DNA from 2 places in the Rossellomorea sp. DA94 genome. Region 1 is predicted to be linked to the other one. Evidence: riboswitches for the same ligand, from Rfam matches in the RefSeq annotation. Region 1 holds a riboswitch; the other holds the start of a gene.
What was found. Region 1 has a riboswitch for thiamine pyrophosphate ahead of P8596_RS07510 (ABC transporter substrate-binding protein). Riboswitches for the same ligand answer to the same signal wherever they lie in the genome.
Positions count from the first base shown of each region.

Region 2: another riboswitch for thiamine pyrophosphate. It lies ahead of tenA (thiaminase II); the one in region 1 lies ahead of P8596_RS07510 (ABC transporter substrate-binding protein).

Region 1 covers NZ_CP122397.1:1,418,137-1,422,925, forward strand. The annotation lists gene P8596_RS07500 (aldo/keto reductase) at 1-263, opposite strand, end outside; gene P8596_RS07505 (phosphotransferase enzyme family protein) at 350-1,273, shown strand; TPP riboswitch at 1,323-1,432, shown strand; gene P8596_RS07510 (ABC transporter substrate-binding protein) at 1,600-2,586, shown strand; gene P8596_RS07515 (thiamine-binding protein) at 2,599-2,892, shown strand; gene P8596_RS07520 (ABC transporter permease) at 2,889-3,650, shown strand; gene P8596_RS07525 (ABC transporter ATP-binding protein) at 3,652-4,389, shown strand; gene P8596_RS07530 (TatD family hydrolase) at 4,382-4,789, shown strand, end outside.
Region 2 covers NZ_CP122397.1:2,454,298-2,459,086, forward strand. The annotation lists gene P8596_RS12730 (thiamine phosphate synthase) at 1-42, opposite strand, end outside; gene P8596_RS12735 (energy-coupling factor transporter transmembrane component T family protein) at 32-835, opposite strand; gene P8596_RS12740 (ABC transporter ATP-binding protein) at 832-2,259, opposite strand; gene P8596_RS12745 (ECF transporter S component) at 2,274-2,852, opposite strand; gene tenA (thiaminase II) at 2,845-3,552, opposite strand; TPP riboswitch at 3,671-3,778, opposite strand; gene P8596_RS12755 (response regulator transcription factor) at 4,046-4,645, opposite strand; gene P8596_RS12760 (sensor histidine kinase) at 4,642-4,789, opposite strand, start outside.

The DNA of each region.
Region 1 (4,789 bases):
GAAGGCAGGACGATGCCGCATTTTGTTACGATCTCCATCTTCTCCCGCAAGGATGGTTGGAGGGCTAGCGCCTCACCGAATAAGGTTTCACACATATAAGAACCATAAATATCGGCATGGTCAAACGTTGTGATTCCGTTTTCAATATTGTGTTGGATCAATGATAACGTATCTTCCTTGGACTGCTTCCAGTCTGATAGTCTCCATAATCCATGAATGATCCTCGAGAATGATAAGTCTTCTGTCATTTGTATTCTTTGCATAGGTGAAACCTCTTTTCGTATGGTATGTGTATATTCTTTCAAAGTCATACTACAAGTATATTACTATGTATGGAAAGGAAATAGAAATGATTGAACCTCTTCAGGATATTGTACGTCATTGGGGAATGGATCCCACTTCCTTCAAAACACTTCTTCTTCATCCTGATGTTACGGAAGTGAAGGCAGAAGGAAAGACCTTCTATTTAAAAAGAAGAGTGTATTCTTCCCCTGAAAATCGGATGGAGGAGCTCTATTTAACCGATTATTTAATGAGTCATCACCTTAACGTTGAATCCCCTCTATTAACTTGCTCACAACTTCCTTATGTAAAAGAAGAAGAGCAAATCTATTCTCTTTATGAGGCCCTTGAAGGAACGCCATTGAAGGAATGGTCTGCCGACTCCCTGACAAATGCAGGAGCATACCTTGCAACCCTTCATCTCATCCTTAAAGACTATCGGTGTCATTATGAAACGAAGGGCTGGGAGATTGAAAGTCATGTAACAGAATGGGTGAAGGAGCTTGAAACTGAATCGATCGGCATAAGGGGGCAAGTGATCTTATTAAAGATGAAGGGGTGGGAGCATCCCTACCGGTGTTTGCCACATCAATTCGTTCATAGCGACTACAATTCGGGGAATATTTTGATGCAGGGAGGAGAAGTGTGCGGGATCATTGATTTTGAACGAATCCGGACGGCACCCCGGATTACTGACATCGGCTACTTCCTCGCAGGTATGCTCAAAGCAGCCCCGAAAGAGAAAAAAGATGAGTCAATGAAATGGATTCTGGCATTTATGAAAGGATATGAAAGGCATGCCCCTTTGACTGCAGGAGAGAAAAGGATCTTGCCGTCAATAGTCATTCTCTTTCTCCTGCAATATGCCTTTTTAACCTATCATCAGGGATATACAGAAGCGGGTGCTTCGTGCATGAATTTCATCGAGGAACTGTTTGCATCGGCTTATTTTCATGGAGTCTTTCAATATGAGAAGGAAAAGCTTGAATAACCTTTCATTCTATGGCAAAGTAGGGAGGAAGATAACGTTAAATTTCATATTCCACGTGTAGGGGGACCGGAGTGGCCGGTTGAGATTGTATCCTGTAGATACTGACCCTTTGAACCTGAACTGGCTGATACCAGCGTAGGAAACATTCTCTTAAACGATACATAACCTGTTTAACGATGCGTCCCGCGGCTGAAGCTTGGGGCGTTTTTTTGTTTCACCCCTGAATTTACGCCTCAACTGCCTTTGGTTTACATTCATTTTCCAGAATAAGCGAAGAATATAGGAATGAGACGTTACGACCGCAAAAGACCGAAGGAGGAATCATCATGAAAAAATGGATGTTCCTCATCTGCTCTGTACTTCTTTTATCCGCCTGTAACGGTGGGGAAGATGCAGCCGATGAGAAGATGGACAATCTTAAAAAAGTAAATGTCGTACTCGACTGGACACCAAATACCAACCACACTGGATTGTATGTAGCGAAAGAAAAAGGCTACTTCAAGGATCAGGGACTGGATGTAGACATCATCCTGCCCGGGGAAGCGGGTGCCGATCAACTCGTTGCATCGGGGAAAGCCGATTTCGGAGTTGGATATCAGGAAGGTGTCACTCAAGCGAGGGTCCAGGATGTACCCATCGTATCCATAGCTGCCATCATACAGCATAATACGTCGGGGTTTGCTTCCCCGAAGAGTAAGGGTATTACAAAACCAAAGGATTTTGAAGGGAAAAGCTATGGCGGCTGGGGTTCACCCGTTGAGAAAGCCGTTATGGATTCAATCATGAAGCAAGAAAACGCGGATGTAGAAAAAGTGAATTTCATCAACATGGGAGACACCGATTTCTTTACTGCCGTTAAACGGGACGTTGACTTCGCCTGGATTTATTATGGATGGACAGGAATTGAAGCTGAACTCCGCGGTGAAGAGTTGAACATGATGTATGTAAAGGATTATTCCGATAAACTGGATTACTACACTCCAGTACTTACAACAAATGAGAAAATGATCGATTCAGATCCTGAAACGGTCAAGGCATTCATGGTAGCTGCTTCCAAAGGGTATCAATACACAATCGACAACCCGAAAGAAGCGGGAGAGATTTTATTAGATGCAGCTCCAGATCTTGATAAAGAATTGGTCATGAAGAGTCAGGAATGGCTCGCACCCAAATATAAAGATGATGCTGACCGATGGGGAGAGCAGAAACTGGAAGTCTGGGAGAACTATGCGTCATGGATGTATGAAAATGATTTATTAGATAAGAAACTCGAAAGCAAGAAAGCATTCACGAACGAATTCTTACCAAAATAAGAGGTGAACAAAATGGGGAACGCACTTGTAAGCATACAAATCATTCCAAAGACCAAGAACGGTGAAGATGTGATTCCATATGTGGATGAAGCGATCGCAATCATCGAAAAATCGGGAGTGCGATATGAAGTCCATCCTTTGGAAACGACGATGGAGGGGAATCTGTCACAATTATTCAAGGTGATTGAACAGATGAATGAACGAATGATTGAAATAGGAAGCAAAAATGTCATTTCCCAGATCAAAGTATTGTACCAGCCGGATGGGATCGAAATGGACGACTTAACGGAGAAATATAAAGGATGAGGACTTGGATTTCAAAAGGATGGAGACCCTTCTTGGTCCTCATCCTTTTATTCATCATTTGGGAAGTGGCCATTAAATTATTTGAGGTGCCAGCCTGGCTGATGCCGTCGCCTTCAGAGATATGGGAAGAAGGAATTGCCTCGTGGTCTGAGTTCAAGGGGAATTTCTCATCAACGGCATTTCTGACGATCACAGGGTTTGCGATCGGCTGTTCGATCGGGCTCGGGACAGCGGTGGTACTGCATCTCCTCCCTAAGGTAAGGGAAGCGGTCTATCCTCTCATGATCCTATCTCAGAATATACCCATCATTGTATTGGCCCCTCTCCTTGTCATTTGGTTCGGATTCGGACTCCTGCCCAAAATCATCGTCATTACCTTGATTTGTTTCTTTCCTGTGGCTGTTTCGGCGATGGATGGATTCAGGCAGACGAATGGAGAGTATATTCTTTATATGAAAATGTCCGGTGCAACCAAAGGACAGATTTTCCGGAAAGTGGAGTGGCCACATGCACTGCCTTCCATCTTCTCCGGTTTGAAAATCTCCGCTACCTATAGTGTGATGGGAGCGGTCATTTCGGAGTGGCTTGGTGCTCAAAAAGGGATTGGCGTCTATATGACTCTTGCATCCTCTTCCTTCAGGACCGACAGGGTGTTTGTCGCCATTTTCATGATCATGCTCCTAAGCCTGCTGTTCTTTGGACTCATCGTACTATTAGAAAGAGTCATGGTGAAGTGGAATCGAAAGGAGGACAAATAACATGACGACGTTATCGATCCAAAATATGTCCAAATCCTTTGATGGTGAATTGATCCTCGATGATCTTTCCATTCAAGTAGGGGAAGGTGAGTTTGTTTCCATCCTTGGGCCTTCAGGAAGTGGGAAAAGTACGTTATTTCACGTGATCGGTGGATTATTCGCACCCGATTCAGGAGATATAAAGCTCGATGGACAGTCGATCAATGGCCGTAGAGGGTCCATCAGCTATATGCCACAAAGTCCGTCCCTCTTACCGTGGAGGACGGTGATCGAGAATGTGATGCTTGGTCAGGAGCTGCATGGAAAGAGGGATAAGGAAATGGCGATGGGGATGATTGAGCGCGCCGGTTTGAAGGGCTATGAGGACGCTTACCCTGAAGATCTTTCAGGAGGGATGAAACAGCGCGTTGCATTTATTCGTGCACTGGTCAGTCCCCAATCCTTTTTATGCCTGGATGAACCATTTTCTGCCCTTGATGAATTTACCCGATTGGACATGCAGAGGTGGCTCCTTTCCATATGGGAAGAAGACTTAAGTTCAGTCCTGTTTGTCACTCATAATATCGACGAAGCACTTTTCTTGTCGGACCGTATCATTGTGTTATCAACCAGACCGGCACGCGTGCAAAAGGAATTCAAGGTGCCTTTCCCGCGACCTCGTGATAAAGAAATCCTTCTAACCGAAGAGTTCCTAAAATGGAAAACGGATATTTTCGAGGAATTATCCCAGTATGTGTAAACCATCGCTTATCGATGCTCATACTCATCTGGACTTATATGAAAAGGAAGAACGTGAAAAAATCCTGAGGGAGCTCGATCTCTACTCAGTAGAGGCTCTCATTTCTGTATCCCTTCACCTCCAATCATCCAAACGAAATCTGGCATTTGCGAAAAAGGACGGGAGGGTAAAGGCAGCTGCCGGTTTTCATCCGGAACAAGAGCTTCCTTCGGATAGTGAGGTGGAGGAACTTCTGGTGTGGATTCAGCGGCATCATCAAGAGCTTGTGGCAATAGGAGAAGTCGGTCTGCCCTATTACAAAATGAAAGAAGATCCCTCACTGGTCCTCGCTCCTTACATAGAGCTGTTGGAACGCTTTATCATTGAATCGAATCGGCTGAATAAACCCATCATCCTTCAT
Region 2 (4,789 bases), 1.0 Mb from region 1:
AGTGGAAATGACATGTAGCCGTCTTCTCTTTTCAATTTCCATAGCGAACATCTCCCGTCGGAAATAGTGGTAGATAAATAGAAAGAATGTAACTTATGGAAACCATGAGTATGATGCTCCCCATAAAATAGCCATCAAATTTCGATAATCCGACTTTGTAGAAATAGGTTCTCTCCCCATCACCCTCAAAGCCTTTCGTATCCATGGCAACTGCAATTCTGTGAGCCCTCCTGATACTTTGTGCCAGCAAGGGGATGGAATAAGACTGTATGGTATGGAAAAGTTTCGTATAGCCCGTTCGTTCACGGGTGCCCCTGACTTTCAGTGCATTCCGAATGGTAGTGAATTCTTCGATCATGATGGGGATCAGCCTTATACCGGCCATAAAACTATAAGCGTACTTCGGCTTAAGGCCCAATTGTTGCATAAGTGAATAAAACAGGAGGACAGGTCTCGTCGTCAAAGCAAACATTAGGCCTAAAACAGCGAATAGGAATGCCCTTAAACCAATGTGAAACCCCCTATAAAAACTTTCCTCTGTTACATGGATCATCCCCCAGGTAAACCACGTCGTCTCTCCTTTCCCAAACATGATCATCGAGGATGCCGTAGAGAGAAAGACAAGGAAAAATGGCATGGCCATCAGCGTCACTAACCTCTTTGAATATCCAGAGAATGACCACAATAAAAGGAAAGTGAACAAGGTCAAATACACGAGCCAGTTCAGGTAATGAACGAAAAGTAAAAACAGAAAAAGCGCAACCATTACGATCAATTTCATACTCGGGTTAATGCGATGTAGCCAGGTGTGTTTATGAGCTATTTCCATGTTCATAATGCTTCACTCCTCGCTGCTTCTACATCCGCATCCTGAACCACTCTTCCTTCTTCGACGGTCCAAATCCTGGTTGCATAGTGTTGGATGATTCTGATATCGTGAGTCACCATCAAGATGGTGACGCCTTCACACTGTAATTCAAGTAGCATCTCGAGCAATTCAAATGTATTGTGAGCGTCCTGTCCGAAAGTTGGTTCATCCAATAACAGAATCTCCTTACCGGGAACGATGGAAGCTGCAACACTCAGTCTGCGTTTTTGACCCACGGATAACGAATAAGGATGTTGTACCTTACATGAACGAAGATTGAATCGCTGGAGTAGCTCATAAACCTTTCTCTCTATGCTTTCTTCGCTCAAATCCTTTAGCCGGTAACTATAGGCCACTTCGTCAAAAACGGAATGGGTGACAAATTGTAATTCGGGATTTTGAAAAACGAAGGCACATTCTTGAGAAATCTTTTTCCCTTTCATCTGTACTCCGTTTAATTCGTACGTCCCGCTAGTACGGTTGAATTTCATTAAGCTGTGCAGTAATGTTGATTTCCCTGCACCATTCCTTCCTGTAATAGCAATCCATTCCCCTTCGCGGATCACGGCATAGGGCAGGTGAATCTTCTCTTTCTTTTGAATATAGCCTTTAAAGTCCTCCATTCTTGCAATCACAGGTCCGAATGAGGGACTCTCCCTCATCTGACGGGATGACAGATATTCCTCCCATGCGCCCGAGTACCAGACACCCAAGTTCTTCAACGAATCTTTGTTTTGGTTCAGGATCCACTCTTTCGCTCCATCCGCCATAATGGTTCCATCGGCATCGAAAAGAATGATTCGATCGATCATGTCAAGAACGTGATCAAGTTTATGCTCTACGATCACCAGGGTCTTATCTAAACCGATTTCTTTGATTGTTTTCCAGACAGACTTTGTACTTTCCTCATCCAATAATGAAGTCGGTTCGTCCAGGAACAAGGTATCGGGTCTCAGGGCAAGCGCAGAAGCAATGGCCAATTTCTGCTTCATGCCTCCTGATAATGTTGAGATTTTCGTATGGGGATCCTCAAGTTCCAGTCCCACCTCCGATAGCAGCCATTGTATTTCCCCTTTCATCTCTTCACGGGGAGTCTGTAAATTCTCCAGCACAAAGGCTAATTCTTCATCCACAAATGGCATACAAAATTGCGAATCCGGATCTTGGAATACATAGCCATAGGAATCAGACACCTCCAATTTTGCAGCCCTCATGGGAACATCCACGGAGCGGGGGATCACTCCGGATAAAACATGTAAAAGTGTTGACTTCCCGCATCCTGATGGACCCAATAGCAATACTTTCTCCCCTTCATTGATAGAAAGACTGACTTCATTAAACATCCGTTTCCCTGTTCCGGGATAGGTAAGTCGAAGGTTTTCGACATGCATAAGCATCATCCCCTTTACTGGTTCAATACATCGTAATCATCCTGACTTGCACGTCTGACCAGACTTGTGACTCCGGTTTTCTCGAGGGCCCTGACCAAATAAAATGATCCTGCACCTGCGATGACAATCGATCCCAGTAATCTTGCAAAGATAAACAATGACAGATTCCAAAGGACTAAATCTCCCATATACCCTTTCATGTAATCCATGAAGATGGATCCCCATGCAGAACCGAACGCAGCAAAACATATAATCGAAAGATCATAGCGTCTATATTTCGTCAGGAAGAAAACCGATTCTGCCATTAACCCTTGAATGACTCCGAATAAAAGGACCTCGAGTCCCCATTCAGAGCCCATGAGAAACTCTCCTGAAGAAGCGGCGATTTCGGCTAAAAGGGCGAAGCCGGGTTTACGGATGATCAAGAATGCTACTGTGGCCGCCATGAACCACATTCCATAGATGAGTTGGTCTGCATGCAACCCGATCGGCTTCAACAAGTTATAAAATGGGCCCCAAAGCTTATAAATGACCCCGAACATGATGGAAATGACCACCGTCACTAAAACATCGGTTAGTTTTAATTTAGACATGGTGTCCGCTCATTTCTTTCCCTGCATCCAGTGCATGCTGAAACGGCCATTTTTCAAGGGTGTAAGCCATCTCCCAAAACTGCCATTCATAAATGCTGCTCAAAATGAAATTTTCTTTCATTCTTTCTTTATCGTGTTGGGTCATTGTTTCTGCCAATTCATCAAGACGATTGATTTGTTCCTCCACTAACTCTTTAAACCATTCCCCACCGTATGCCTCAATCCATTCCTGATACACCGGTTGTTCCGGCGTGCATGATTTCAAGCGTTCCCCGATCTCATAATAGAGCCAGTAACATGGGAGGATCGCCGCCAGGATATCAGCTAAGCCCCCATATCTTGCGGAACGATACATATGGGACGTATAAGCGTACGCTGTAGGAGCCGGTTTGAAATTCTTTTTTTCTTCATCCGCGATCCCTAAACGTTTAGAGAAATTTTCATGAAGAGAAAGCTCTGCTTCATTGGTTCCTACAGCGTGGGATGCCATTCGTGATGTGGTATGTAAGTCCAATGCTTTTGCAGCACCAAGCGCCTGCACCTTCGAGAAATGTGAAAGGTAATAGGCATCTTGCAAGAGGTAGTACTTGAACTTCTCGATGGGGAGAGTCCCATCCCCGATCCCTTTGACGAAAGGATGATCGAAGCTTGCGTCCCAAATGTCGTTGACTTCGTTTCGTAACGCTGTTGAAAATGTCATGATTTCCTGCTCCTTTTCCAGACGACCCGAAATGGGCAACAAAAAAAGCCACTTTCCATTATGCATACAGCATACAGAAAGTGGCTTGAGATCAGAATAATAGAATTATATTCTATGTGACCGTCAAACACCACTTCCCTACGCTGGTCTCAACCAGATCAGGTTCAAAGGGTCTTAAAGTCACACTTTAATCTCAGCCTTTTCGAAGGCACCCCTAGTGGATCGTCTTATGAAATTTTGTTTTCGATGTTATCGTATCATGATTCAAATAGTTGTCAACTTAAAAAAAGTAAATCTCGATTCTAACACGATTTCAAATTAGCTGTCGGACTCAATGACAGCCAGAGGTTCAGTATGATTAATTCTACAGAAAATTATTTTTGAAATAAGTTTGTCTATCCATTTTCCTCTTCTTATTAATTATGAATAAACATTCAATGTAATGAATTGTTATAAAAAGGGGACGGACCTTCAAAAAGGTCCGTCCCTCGGTTTATTTAAACCATCCTTTTTCTTTGGATTGTGTGATGGCTTCGATTCGGTTTTTCACTTCCAGCTTGTCGAGTATAGTGGAGATATAGTTCCTTACAGTACCTGTTTTAAGCTTTAGTTCATCGGCGATTTCCTTTGTGTTTTTTCCATCGGCAACGAGCTCGAGTACTTCTTTTTCACGGTCTGTGAGGGGATTTTCTTCGCTGTAGACATCATCCATCAGCTCCGGTGCATAGATACGCTTACCATCCATCACAAGCCGGATAGAGTTCGCCAGTTCCTCACTCGGACTGTCCTTCAACAAATACCCTTTCACTCCACCCTTTAATGCCCGCTGAAAGTAGCCTGATCTGGCAAAAGTGGTAAGGATGATCACCTTACAATCTTCCCCTTTTAATTCCTCTGCCGCTTCAAGCCCCGTTTTTTCAGGCATTTCAATATCCATGATACAAATATCCGGCTTCAGTTCATGAACGAGGGAAATGGCTTCTTCTCCATTGCCTGCTTTTCCTACCACTTCCATATCATCTTCAAGGCTCAATAGAGACCCCAATGCGCCCAACAGCATCCGCTGATCTTCTGCAATCACAATTCGAATCATTCCATTCCCTCCCTGTCTGTCTGCTTGATTACTTTCGGAACCCTCATGATCAAGGTGGTACCATCCACCGAAACGATTTCAAGGCTTCCGTTGACAAATTCCAACCGCTCTCTCATCCCGATCAGACCACTGCCTTTGGACTGA